3 regions of the Enterobacter wuhouensis genome follow, and region 2 is predicted to be linked to each of the others. Evidence: predicted binding sites of a transcription regulator. Region 2 holds the regulator's gene; each other region holds the start of a gene.

What was found. The regulator sigma-54, encoded in region 2, starts transcription at its own class of promoters, with help from an activator protein. The targets are predictions, from matches to a motif close to GTTGGCACANNTTTCGCTNT.
Region 1: the regulator sigma-54 is predicted to act here: its motif matches at 1,148-1,167, upstream of glnA (glutamate--ammonia ligase).
Region 3: the regulator sigma-54 is predicted to act here: its motif matches at 3,105-3,124, upstream of VPX56_RS06710 (amino acid ABC transporter substrate-binding protein).

The regions. Positions count from the first base shown of each region.
Region 1 is NZ_CP142124.1:4,751,863-4,755,956, forward strand. Features, by position in the region: gene typA (ribosome-dependent GTPase TypA) at 1-875, opposite strand, end outside; gene glnA (glutamate--ammonia ligase) at 1,254-2,663, shown strand; gene glnL (nitrogen regulation protein NR(II)) at 2,850-3,899, shown strand; gene glnG (nitrogen regulation protein NR(I)) at 3,911-4,094, shown strand, end outside.
Region 2 is NZ_CP142124.1:4,250,432-4,254,525, forward strand. Features, by position in the region: gene lptC (LPS export ABC transporter periplasmic protein LptC) at 1-375, shown strand, start outside; gene lptA (lipopolysaccharide ABC transporter substrate-binding protein LptA) at 344-898, shown strand; gene lptB (LPS export ABC transporter ATP-binding protein) at 905-1,630, shown strand; gene rpoN (RNA polymerase factor sigma-54) at 1,678-3,111, shown strand; gene hpf (ribosome hibernation promoting factor) at 3,134-3,421, shown strand; gene ptsN (PTS IIA-like nitrogen regulatory protein PtsN) at 3,504-3,995, shown strand; gene rapZ (RNase adapter RapZ) at 4,041-4,094, shown strand, end outside.
Region 3 is NZ_CP142124.1:1,404,528-1,408,621, forward strand. Features, by position in the region: gene VPX56_RS06695 (amino acid ABC transporter ATP-binding protein) at 1-355, opposite strand, end outside; gene gltK (glutamate/aspartate ABC transporter permease GltK) at 355-1,029, opposite strand; gene gltJ (glutamate/aspartate ABC transporter permease GltJ) at 1,029-1,769, opposite strand; gene VPX56_RS06710 (amino acid ABC transporter substrate-binding protein) at 1,926-2,831, opposite strand; gene lnt (apolipoprotein N-acyltransferase) at 3,234-4,094, opposite strand, start outside.

The DNA.
Region 1 (4,094 bases), 500 kb from region 2:
TGCGGATCGCAGATGGTGTCGGAGATGTTCAGCTCACCCAGACCGGTGATGGCGATGATGTCGCCTGCTTCAGCGATGTCGCTATCGATACGCTCAAGACCCAGGTGAGTCAGGACTTTACCGACTTTACCGTTACGGGTTTTGCCTTCGCTATCGATGATAGTAACCTGCTGGTTAGGCTTAACTTTACCGCGCTTGATACGACCAATGCCGATGACGCCAACGTAGTTGTTGTAGTCGAGCTGAGAGATCTGCATCTGCAGGGTGCCGTCGAGATCAACGTTTGGTGCAGGAACACGGTCAACAATCGCCTGGTACAGCGGGGTCATGTCTTCGGCCATGTCTTCGTGGTCCAGACCTGCAATACCGTTCAGCGCAGAAGCGTAAACGATAGGGAAGTCCAGCTGCTCGTCGGTCGCGTCGAGGTTAACGAACAGGTCGAAGACCTGGTCAACAACCCAGTCAGGACGCGCGCCAGGGCGGTCAACTTTGTTGATAACAACGATTGGCTTCAGACCATGGGCAAAAGCTTTTTTGGTCACGAAGCGCGTCTGTGGCATTGGGCCATCCATTGCGTCAACGACCAGCAGAACGGAGTCTACCATGGACATTACACGTTCAACTTCACCACCGAAGTCGGCGTGCCCTGGGGTATCAACGATGTTGATACGGTAGTCATTCCATTTAATCGCGGTGTTTTTCGCGAGGATAGTAATCCCACGCTCTTTCTCCAAATCGTTGGAGTCCATCACGCGTTCTTGGGTTTCGGCACGCGCATCAAACGTACCGGATTGCTGCAGCAGCTTGTCAACCAGGGTAGTTTTACCATGGTCTACGTGCGCGATGATGGCGATGTTACGCAAATTTTCGATCACAACTTTGCCTCAGGCATTTAGAAATAGCGCGTTATTGTACACGGATTAATCGCACTACAAAACAGGATCACAAACATCCCCCGCAAACAAGTATTGCAGAGATGCTTTGTGATCGCTTTCACGGAGCGGTAAAAGGGCACTTTAACGTAAATTGCACCAATATGGTGCTCAATGTTCACATTGAAGCACTATACTGGTGCAACAAATCCATCGTGGTGCAGCCCTTTTGCACTATGGTGCGCATGATAACGCCTTTTGGGGGTGTTTTAAAAGTTGGCACAGATTTCGCTTTATAAAAAATACATGGCAACAGCCAGTACAAACAGAAATTGAAGACCTCGTTACCACGACGACAATGACCAATCTGGAGAGTTAAGTATGTCCGCTGAACACGTTTTGACGATGCTGAACGAACATGAAGTGAAGTTTGTTGATCTGCGCTTCACCGATACCAAAGGTAAAGAACAGCACGTCACAATCCCTGCTCATCAGGTGAACGCCGAATTCTTTGAAGAAGGCAAAATGTTTGACGGCTCCTCCATTGGCGGCTGGAAAGGCATTAACGAATCCGACATGGTTCTGATGCCGGACGCGACCACCGCGCTCATTGACCCGTTCTTCGAAGAACCGACTCTGATCATCCGTTGCGATATCCTCGAGCCAGGCACGCTGCAGGGTTACGACCGCGATCCACGCTCCATCGCGAAACGCGCTGAAGAGTACCTGCGTTCTACCGGCATCGCGGACACCGTTCTGTTCGGGCCAGAGCCAGAGTTCTTCCTGTTTGACGACATCCGTTTCGGCGCTTCAATTTCTGGTTCCCACGTGGCTATCGATGATATCGAAGGCGCATGGAACTCTTCCACCAAATACGAAGGTGGTAACAAAGGTCACCGTCCTGGCGTGAAAGGCGGTTACTTCCCGGTTCCTCCGGTCGATTCTTCACAGGACATTCGTTCTACCATGTGTCTGATCATGGAAGAGATGGGCCTGGTTGTTGAAGCGCACCACCACGAAGTGGCCACCGCTGGCCAGAACGAAATCGCTACCCGCTTCAACACCATGACCAAAAAAGCGGATGAGATTCAGATCTACAAATACGTTGTGCACAACGTTGCGCACCGTTTCGGTAAAACCGCGACCTTCATGCCAAAACCAATGTTTGGCGACAACGGTTCCGGTATGCACTGCCACATGTCCCTGTCCAAGAACGGCACTAACCTGTTCTCTGGCGACAAATATGCCGGTCTGTCCGAGCAGGCGCTGCACTACATCGGTGGTGTTATCAAACACGCTAAAGCGATCAACGCCCTGGCGAACCCAACCACTAACTCCTACAAGCGTCTGGTCCCAGGCTACGAAGCGCCGGTCATGCTGGCTTACTCTGCCCGTAACCGTTCTGCTTCTATCCGTATCCCGGTTGTTGCGTCGCCAAAAGCGCGCCGTATCGAAGTGCGCTTCCCGGACCCAGCGGCTAACCCATACCTGTGCTTCGCAGCGCTGCTGATGGCCGGTCTGGACGGTATTAAGAACAAGATCCACCCAGGCGAAGCCATGGACAAAAACCTGTACGACCTGCCGCCAGAAGAAGCGAAAGAGATCCCACAGGTTGCCGGCTCTCTGGAAGAAGCCCTGCAGGCGCTGGACGCAGACCGTGAGTTCCTGACGGCTGGCGGCGTGTTCACCGATGAAGCTATCGACGCTTACATCGCGCTGCGTACCGAAGAAAACGACCGCGTTCGCATGACCCCGCACCCGGTTGAGTTCGAACTGTACTACAGCGTTTAAGTTTTAACGGGTTTCACGCGACCTTTTCGCGTGACCCGCAAGCTGTTTTTAGTTGTTGCCGTGGAAACTTTCAGCCCATCTTCGGATGGGCTTTTTTCTCCACCAACAACCTGATCTCACGCGCTTTTTACGACGAAAAAGCTATACTGCACTAAATTAGTGCAACCAACTCCAGGAGACTGCTGAATGGCAACTGGCACGCTGCCCGATGCTGGGCAGATCCTCAATTCCTTGATTAACAGTATTTTGCTGGTCGACGACGAGCTGGCGGTGCATTACGCCAACCCGGCGGCGCAGCAACTGCTCGCCCAGAGCGCGCGCAAACTGTTTGGCACCCCGCTTCCTGAGCTGTTGAGCTATTTTTCGCTGAATATTGGCTTGATGCAGGAGAGTCTGCAGGCCGGTCAGGGGTTCACGGATAACGAAGTGACGCTGGTGATCGACGGGCGATCGCACATTCTGTCCCTGACGGCGCAGCGGCTACCTGAAGGGTTGATCCTGCTCGAAATGGCGCCGATGGATAACCAGCGCCGCCTCAGCCAGGAGCAGCTCCAGCACGCCCAGCAAATCGCGGCTCGCGACCTGGTGCGCGGCCTGGCGCATGAAATCAAAAACCCGCTGGGCGGGCTTCGCGGCGCGGCGCAGCTGTTGACCAAAGCGCTGCCAGACCCCGCGCTCGCGGAGTATACCAACGTCATCATTGAACAGGCCGACCGCCTGCGTAACCTGGTCGACCGCCTGTTAGGGCCGCAGCAGCCGGGAATGCATATCTCTGAAAGCATTCATAAAGTGGCCGAGCGCGTGGTGAAGCTTGTCTCTATGGAACTCCCGGACAACGTCACGCTGGTACGTGATTACGACCCAAGCCTGCCGGAACTGGCGCACGACCCGGATCAGATCGAACAGGTTCTGCTGAATATTGTGCGCAACGCGCTGCAGGCGCTGGGGCCGGAGGGGGGCGAAATAATCCTGCGCACCCGCACCGCATTCCAGCTTACGCTGCACGGCGTTCGCTACCGTCTGGCGGCACGTATCGACATCGAAGATAACGGACCGGGTATTCCGCCGCATCTGCAGGACACGCTGTTTTACCCGATGGTCAGCGGCCGCGAAGGCGGGACCGGGCTGGGGTTATCCATTGCCCGCAGCCTGATTGACCAACACTCTGGCAAAATTGAATTTACCAGTTGGCCGGGGCATACCGAGTTTTCGGTTTTCCTGCCGATTAAAAAATAAAGGTGACGTTTATGCAACGAGGGATAGTCTGGGTAGTCGATGACGATAGCTCCATCCGTTGGGTGCTTGAACGCGCGCTCACCGGAGCGGGATTGACCTGCACGACGTTTGAGAGCGGCAGCGAGGTGCTTGATGCACTGACGACCAAAACGCCGGACGTTCTGCTGTCCGATATTCGCATGCCGGGAATGGACG
Region 2 (4,094 bases):
GAATATTTTTCAGATGACGGTATTTCCTGGTTTACCCAGCCCGTCATGACCACGTTCGATACGGACAAAGTGCCGACGTGGTCGATTAAGTCAGACAGGGCAAAGCTGACGAACGACCGTATGCTGTATCTGTACGGCCACGTTGAAGTCAACGCCCTGACCCCTGACTCGCAGCTGCGCAAAATTACGACGGATAATGCCCAAATCAACCTGGTGACCCAGGATGTCACGTCGCAGGATCTGGTCACACTGTATGGCACTACATTTAATTCCAGCGGTCTGAGAATGCGCGGGAACTTACGCAGCAAAAACGCCGAGCTGATTGAAAAGGTTAGAACCTCCTATGAAATTCAAAACAAACAAACTCAGCCTTAAAGTAATTATCGCCAGTGCGATGCTGGCGGCCAGTCTTCCCGCTTTTGCTGTGACGGGTGATACCGAGCAGCCAATTCATATCGAGTCCGACGCGCAGTCGCTCGATATGCAGGGTAACGTCGTCACCTTCACGGGCAACGTCGTCATGACCCAGGGCACGATCAAAATTAACGCCGACAAAGTGGTCGTTACCCGCCCAGGCGGCGAGCAGGGCAAAGAAATCATCGATGGCTATGGCAATCCGGCCACCTTCTACCAGATGCAGGACAACGGCAAGCCGGTAAAAGGGCGTGCCTCGCACATGCATTACGAACTGGCGAAGGATCTGGTTATCCTCACCGGTAACGCCTATCTGGAGCAGCTGGACAGCAATATCACCGGCGACAAGATCACCTATCTGGTGAAAGAGCAGAAAATGCAGGCCACCAGTGAGAAAGGCAAACGCGTGACTACCGTGCTTGTTCCGTCCCAGCTGCAGGACAAAGGCAAAGGCCAGGCCCCGGCACAGAAGAAGAGTAACTAATTCGCTATGGCAACATTAACTGCAAAAAATCTTGCGAAAGCCTACAAGGGCCGCCGCGTCGTGGAAGATGTCAGTCTGACCGTCAATTCCGGCGAAATCGTGGGCCTGCTTGGCCCTAACGGTGCGGGTAAAACCACCACGTTTTACATGGTCGTCGGCATTGTGCCGCGCGATGCGGGCAACATTATCATCGACGATGAAGACATTAGCCTGCTGCCGCTGCACGCGCGCGCGCGTCGTGGCATTGGCTACCTGCCTCAGGAAGCCTCCATTTTCCGCCGCCTGAGCGTTTACGATAACCTGATGGCGGTACTGCAAATTCGTGACGATCTGACCAGCGAACAGCGTCAGGATCGCGCCAATGAGCTGATGGAGGAGTTCCACATCGAACACCTGCGCGACAGCCTCGGTCAGGCGTTATCCGGCGGTGAACGTCGCCGTGTTGAAATTGCGCGCGCGCTGGCGGCGAACCCGAAATTCATCCTGCTGGATGAACCCTTCGCGGGCGTTGACCCGATCTCCGTTATCGACATCAAACGTATTATCGAGCATCTGCGCGACAGCGGACTTGGCGTGCTGATCACCGACCACAACGTTCGTGAAACGCTGGCGGTGTGTGAACGCGCCTACATTGTGAGCCAGGGCCATCTGATCGCCCACGGTACGCCGCAGCAAATCCTCGAAGATGAGCATGTTAAGCGCGTGTACCTTGGGGAAGACTTCAGACTCTGATAGGGTAGAGGTAACACAACGCCGAACCGGAGAAAAATGCTCTGAACATGAAGCAAGGTTTGCAATTACGGCTCAGCCAACAACTGGCAATGACGCCGCAGCTACAGCAGGCAATTCGCCTGTTGCAGTTGTCCACGTTAGAACTCCAGCAGGAGCTCCAGCAGGCGCTGGACAGCAATCCGCTGCTGGAGCAAACCGATCTTCATGACGAGGTAGATACTCAGCAATCGCAGGACACTGAAACGCTCGATACCGTTGATGCGCTCGAACAAAAAGAGATGCCGGACGAGCTTCCGCTGGATGCCAGCTGGGATGAACTCTACACCGCCGGAACGCCTTCGGGCACGCGTGCAGATTATCAGGACGACGAGCTGCCGGTTTATCAGGGCGAAACGACCCAGTCGCTGCAGGACTACCTGATGTGGCAAGTTGAGCTGACGCCCTTCTCCGACACCGACCGCGCAATTGCGACGTCAATTGTCGATGCCGTCGATGACACCGGCTACTTGACCGTCACGCTTGACGATATTCTGGAAAGCATCGGCGACGACGAGATTGAACTCGAAGAAATTGAAGCCGTCCTGAAGCGCATCCAGCGCTTCGATCCGGTCGGGGTCGCGGCAAAAGATCTGCGCGATTGCCTGCTGATCCAGCTCTCGCAGTTCGACAAAACCACGCCCTGGCTTGATGAGGCCCGATTAATCATCAGCGATCATCTGGATCTGCTGGCTAACCACGATTTCCGTACCCTGATGCGCGTCACGCGCCAGAAGGAAGAGGTGCTGAAAGAAGCGGTTAACCTGATCCAGTCGCTCGATCCGCGCCCCGGTCAGTCGATCCAGACCAGCGAACCCGAGTATGTCATCCCGGATGTCCTGGTCAGAAAGCACAACGACCGCTGGGTCGTTGAACTGAACTCAGACAGCATTCCTCGCCTGCAAATTAATCAGCAATACGCCTCCATGTGCACCAGCGTGCGTAACGACTCAGACAATCAATATATTCGCAGCAACCTGCAGGAAGCGCGATGGCTGATCAAAAGTCTGGAGAGCCGAAATGATACGCTGCTGCGCGTAAGCCGCTGTATTGTCGAACAGCAGCAGGCGTTCTTTGAGCAGGGCGAAGAGTACATGAAGCCGATGGTGCTGGCGGATATCGCCCAGGCCGTCGAGATGCATGAATCAACCATTTCCCGCGTGACCACGCAGAAGTATCTGCACAGCCCGCGCGGTATTTTTGAGCTTAAGTATTTCTTCTCCAGCCATGTGAGCACCGAGGGCGGTGGCGAAGCCTCGTCCACGGCGATCCGTGCACTGGTGAAGAAGTTGATCGCAGCGGAGAACCCCGCGAAGCCACTGAGTGACAGTAAGTTAACCACCATGCTGTCCGATCAGGGTATTATGGTGGCACGTCGTACTGTTGCGAAGTATCGAGAGTCTTTATCCATTCCGCCGTCTAACCAGCGTAAACAACTGGTCTGACACAACCGATAAGGAAGACACTATGCAGCTCAACATCACAGGACACAATGTCGAGATTACTGAGGCATTACGCGATTTTCTGAACACGAAGTTCGCGAAGCTCGAACAGTATTTCGAAAGGATCAATCAGGTCTATATTGTGTTGAAAGTGGAGAAAGTGACTCATATCTCGGATGCAACCCTGCACGTTAACGGGGGTGAACTCCATGCCAGTGCGGAAGGGCAAGACATGTACGCGGCTATCGACGGCTTGATTGATAAGCTTGCGCGACAGCTCAATAAACATAAAGATAAACTGAAACAACACTAATTGTCCGGGCAGTTAACGGGTGCAGGACGGCCTGTTGTGAAACACAACAGGCCATTTGTACAGTTAGCGCTTAGGTGAAATTATGATGAACAACGATTCGGCTCTTCAACTGAGCAATGTCCTTAACCAGGAATGTACCCGCAGTGGCGTTCACTGCCAGAGCAAAAAACGTGCGCTGGAGATCATCAGTGAACTGGCCGCAAAACAGCTGGGCCTGCCGCCGCAGGTGGTGTTCGAAGCTATCCTGACCCGTGAAAAAATGGGCAGTACCGGCATCGGCAACGGTATCGCGATCCCGCACGGCAAGCTCGAAGAAGACACCCTGCGTGCCGTCGGCGTGTTTGTGCAGCTCGAAACGCCTATTGCCTTCGATGCCATTGATAACCAGCCGGTCGATCTCCTCTTCGCGCTGCTGGTGCCTGCCGACCAGACAAAAACCCATCTGCATACGCTTTCGCTGGTCGCTAAACGCCTGGCTGATAAAACCATTTGCCGTCGACTGCGTTCAGCCCAAAGTGATGAAGAGCTCTACCAGATTATCACTGAAGCAGAAGGCAATCAGGATGATGCATAACCGGGAGATGGCTTTCACATCTGTTGTCCTGAGGAGAAACGGAACATGGTGCTGATGATCGTCAGTGGCCGCTCGGGGTCGGGGAAATCCGTCGCCCTG
Region 3 (4,094 bases), 2.0 Mb from region 2:
TTAAGCCTTTCTCGCGCGCCGCTTTTTTATCGCGCTTAAGCACTTTCACCTGCGCCAGCGTCAGGTTCTCGATAATAGAGAGGTGGGGGAACAGCTCAAAATGCTGGAACACCATGCCGACGTGGGAGCGAAGCTGGGCCAGGTTGGTTTTCTTGTCGTTCACTTTGGTGCCGTTGACGACGATCTCACCCTGCTGCACCGGCTCGAGGCCGTTCACGGTTTTGATCAGCGTCGACTTACCGGAGCCGGAGGGCCCACACACCACCACCACGTCGCCTTTTTTCACTTCGGTGGAGCAGTCGGTCAGCACCTGAAAGTGCCCATACCATTTAGAAACATTTTTCAGGGAAATCATTACACAGTCCTTTTCTTCAGCCAGCTGACCAACAGCGATGCGCTTAAACTAATCACAAAATAGACTCCACCCGCGAAGAGCACCATCTCAACCTGCGTACCATCACGCTCGCCAATGGTGGACGCGGTACGGAAGAAGTCTGCCAGGCTCAGGACATAAACCAGCGAAGTATCCTGGAACAGCACGATGCCCTGGGTCAGCAGGAGCGGAACCATGGCGCGAAACGCCTGCGGCAGAATAATAAGCTGCATGGATTGCCAGTGGGTCATCCCCAGCGCCAGCGCAGCGCTGGACTGCCCGCGTGAGATGCTCTGAATACCCGCACGGATAATCTCGGAATAGTACGCGGCCTCGAACATCGAGAACGCCACCATGGCGGAGATCAGGCGGATATCGGTTTTCGGCGACAGCCCCAGCACGTTCTGCAGGAAACCGGGCACTATCAGGTAAAACCACAGCAGCACCATCACCAGCGGGATGGAGCGGAAGACGTTGACATAGGCGGTGGCGAACCAGGCGAGCGGCTTAAAGCTCGACAGGCGCATGACCGCCAGCAGGGTGCCCCAGACGATACCGATGATGATGGCAATTACGGTGATCTTTAAGGTGATCGCCAGGCCATCCAGCAGGTAAGGCAGGGATGGAACGATAGAACTCCAGTCAAACTCGTACATTATTTGCCCCCCAGATTGCCCGGCAGGCGAATTTTGCGTTCAACCAGGTTCATCACCAACATGATGAAAGCGTTAATCAGAACATACGCGAGCGTGATCGCCGTGAAGGATTCCCACGCATGGGCGGAATAATCCAGCAGCTTGCCCGCCTGTGCGGCCATATCCACCAGGCCAATCGTCGAGGCGATGGCCGAGTTTTTCACCAGGTTCATCATCTCTGAGGTCATCGGCGGCACGATAACGCGATACGCGTTTGGCAGCAGCACGTAGCGGTAGGCCTGCGGCAGCGTCAGCCCCATCGCCAGCGCAGCATTCTTTTGCCCCCGCGGCAGTGACTGAATGGCGGCACGCACCTGCTCGCAGACGCGCGCGGCGGTGAACAGCCCCAGACACAGCATGGAGGAGACGAAGAACTGGACGTTAGGGTCAAGCTCCGCCTTGAACCACATGCCGATATTTTCCGGCAGCAGTTCCGGAATGACCAGATACCAGGTAAAGAACTGCACGATCAGCGGAACGTTACGGAACAGTTCCACATAAAGCGTGCCGAGCGTTGAAAGAAAGCGGTTAGGGACGGTGCGCAGAATACCGAACAGCGATCCGACAAGAAACGCGATGATCCACGCCGTTATCGATAGCGCGACGGTAACCTGAAAGCCGCTCCACAGCCAGCCAAGATAGGTGGTGTTGCCGAACGGGGCTTGTTGCAGAAAGATGCCCCAGTTCCAGTCAATTGACATAATAAACTCCAGAAAAAAAAGGGTAGCAGCGCTACCCTCGAAGATTGGTGAGAAGCTCATTTTTCGCGCCGAGTGGGGAACGATCCACTCAACGTATAGTCTGTCCATGCTTCCCGACAATCGAGAGGGCAGGAGATCCCGCCCCTGTCGTTCTAATTAGTTAAGAGCTTTATCGTTTGGTGATTTGAACAGCGCTTTCATGTCGTCAGACAGTTCGAAGTTCATGTTGAGATTTTTGGGTGGAATCGGGTTCTTGAACCACTTGTCGAACCATTTTTCCGCTTCGCCGGAGGTCTGCGCCTGCGCGATGGTGTCATCAATCAGCTTTTTGAAGTCAGCGTCATCTTTACGCAGCATACAGCCGTAGGCCTCTTTAGACTGCGCGGTGCCGACGATTTCCCAGTTGTCAGGTTTCTTCGCTTTTGCACGTTCACCTGCCAGCAGGGCATCATCCATCATAAACGCGACGGCACGGCCGCTTTCCAGAGTACGGAAGGAGTCGCCATGGTCTTTCGCGCTGATGATGCGCATATCCATTTTCTTCTCGTCGTTTAGCTTATGCAGCAGCACTTCAGACGTGGTACCCGACGTCACAACGACGGCTTTACCCTTCAGGTCAGCAAAATCTTTAATCTCGCCGCCTTTCTTGGTCAGCAGACGCGTCCCTACCACGAAGATCGTGTCGGAGAAGGCGGCCTGTTTCTGACGCTCGAGGTTGTTGGTGGTAGAACCGCATTCAAAATCGAAAGTGCCATTCTGCAGCAGGGGAATACGGTTCTGCGAGGTGATTGGAATCAGCTTCACCTGCAGGTCAGGTTTGTTCAGCTTTTTCTTCACAGCTTCAACGATGGCGTTGGAGTAGTCCTGTGAATAGCCCACGACTTTTTGCGTGTTGTCGTAGTAAGAGAACGGGACAGAAGATTCACGGTGGCCGACCACGATCACGCCGTTTTTGGCAATCTTGTCGAGAGTGCTTCCTGCTGCCGGAGCGTCTTCAGCGTGAACGACGCCTGCAGACATCCCCATCACCAGCATTGCTGTGGCCAGTTTACGTAATTGCATACCCAACTCCTTTCTTATCAGCGCCAGTGACGCATTGATACCCATTGTGATGTTGTTATATCTCGCGCGATGCGAGTGCAGTGTTATGCAAGCTTGTTAACATTTAGTCTGGCTTAATGTAAAGATTTTGCTGCGTTATTGTTTATTTTTGCGAAGCGCGCCGCACCATTCAGAGGCAATAATCTCTCGTTGCACCGTTTCGGTGCTACCGACGAACTACGCTGGTGCGACAAGGTTGCACGTTAAGCCGTAACTGCGTTTTCGTGAATAAACAAAGCAATAGGCGTGCCAGATTTAAAAATTGGGAGGGATTGTCGGGTGGCGGCTACGCCTTACCCGACCTACAGCAAGGGGAAAGTAGGCCGGGTAAGCGTCAGCGCGACCCGGCAACAGAAGGTGAGGTTATTTACGACGCTGACGCAGGCTCATCAGCACGGCGCCAAAGCCGAACAGTGCGGTCAAAATCCACAGCGGCCAGTTCCCGGTGCGGGCGTACGGCGTCAGCCCCGTGGTTGGCGTGACTTTCGTGGTCAGTACCTCACGGGTAAACTGCGGGATCATCGCCTGAATTTCACCCTGCGGACCAATCACGGCGGTGATGCCGTTGTTGGTGCTGCGCAGCAGCGGACGCGCCAGCTCCAGGGAACGCATGCGCGCCATCTGGAAGTGCTGCCACGGGCCAATAGACTTACCAAACCATGCATCATTAGAGATGGTCAGCAGGAAGTCGGTATCCGGACGGAAGTTATCGCGCACCTGCTCGCCGAGGATGATCTCGTAGCAAATAGCCGCCGTCAGGGCGAGGTTGTGGGCGTGCAGCTGAGGCTGAACGTACGGACCGCGGCTGAATGAGGACATCGGCAGGTCAAAGAACGGTGCCAGCGGGCGAAGAATTGACTCCAGCGGCACGAATTCACCGAACGGCACCAGGTGGTTCTTGTTGTAACGGTCGGTGGAGCCGTAGCTGTATTCGCTATCCTTGCCGAGCGTAATGATGGTGTTGTAGGTATCGTAGCGGTTCTGCTGATTCAGGCGTGCGTCAACAATCCCGGTGATCAGCGTGCTGCCGCGCGCCAGCAGCAGGTCGTTCATCATGTTGAGGAACGGCTGCTGGTTAATTTCCAGATCGGGAATAGCGGACTCCGGCCAGATAATCAGCTGCGATTTACCCATCACCTTTTCGGTGGCGTTGGCGTAGATCTTCAGCGTATTCAACAGCTCTTTTTCGTCCCACTTCATAGACTGCGGGATATCGCCCTGCAC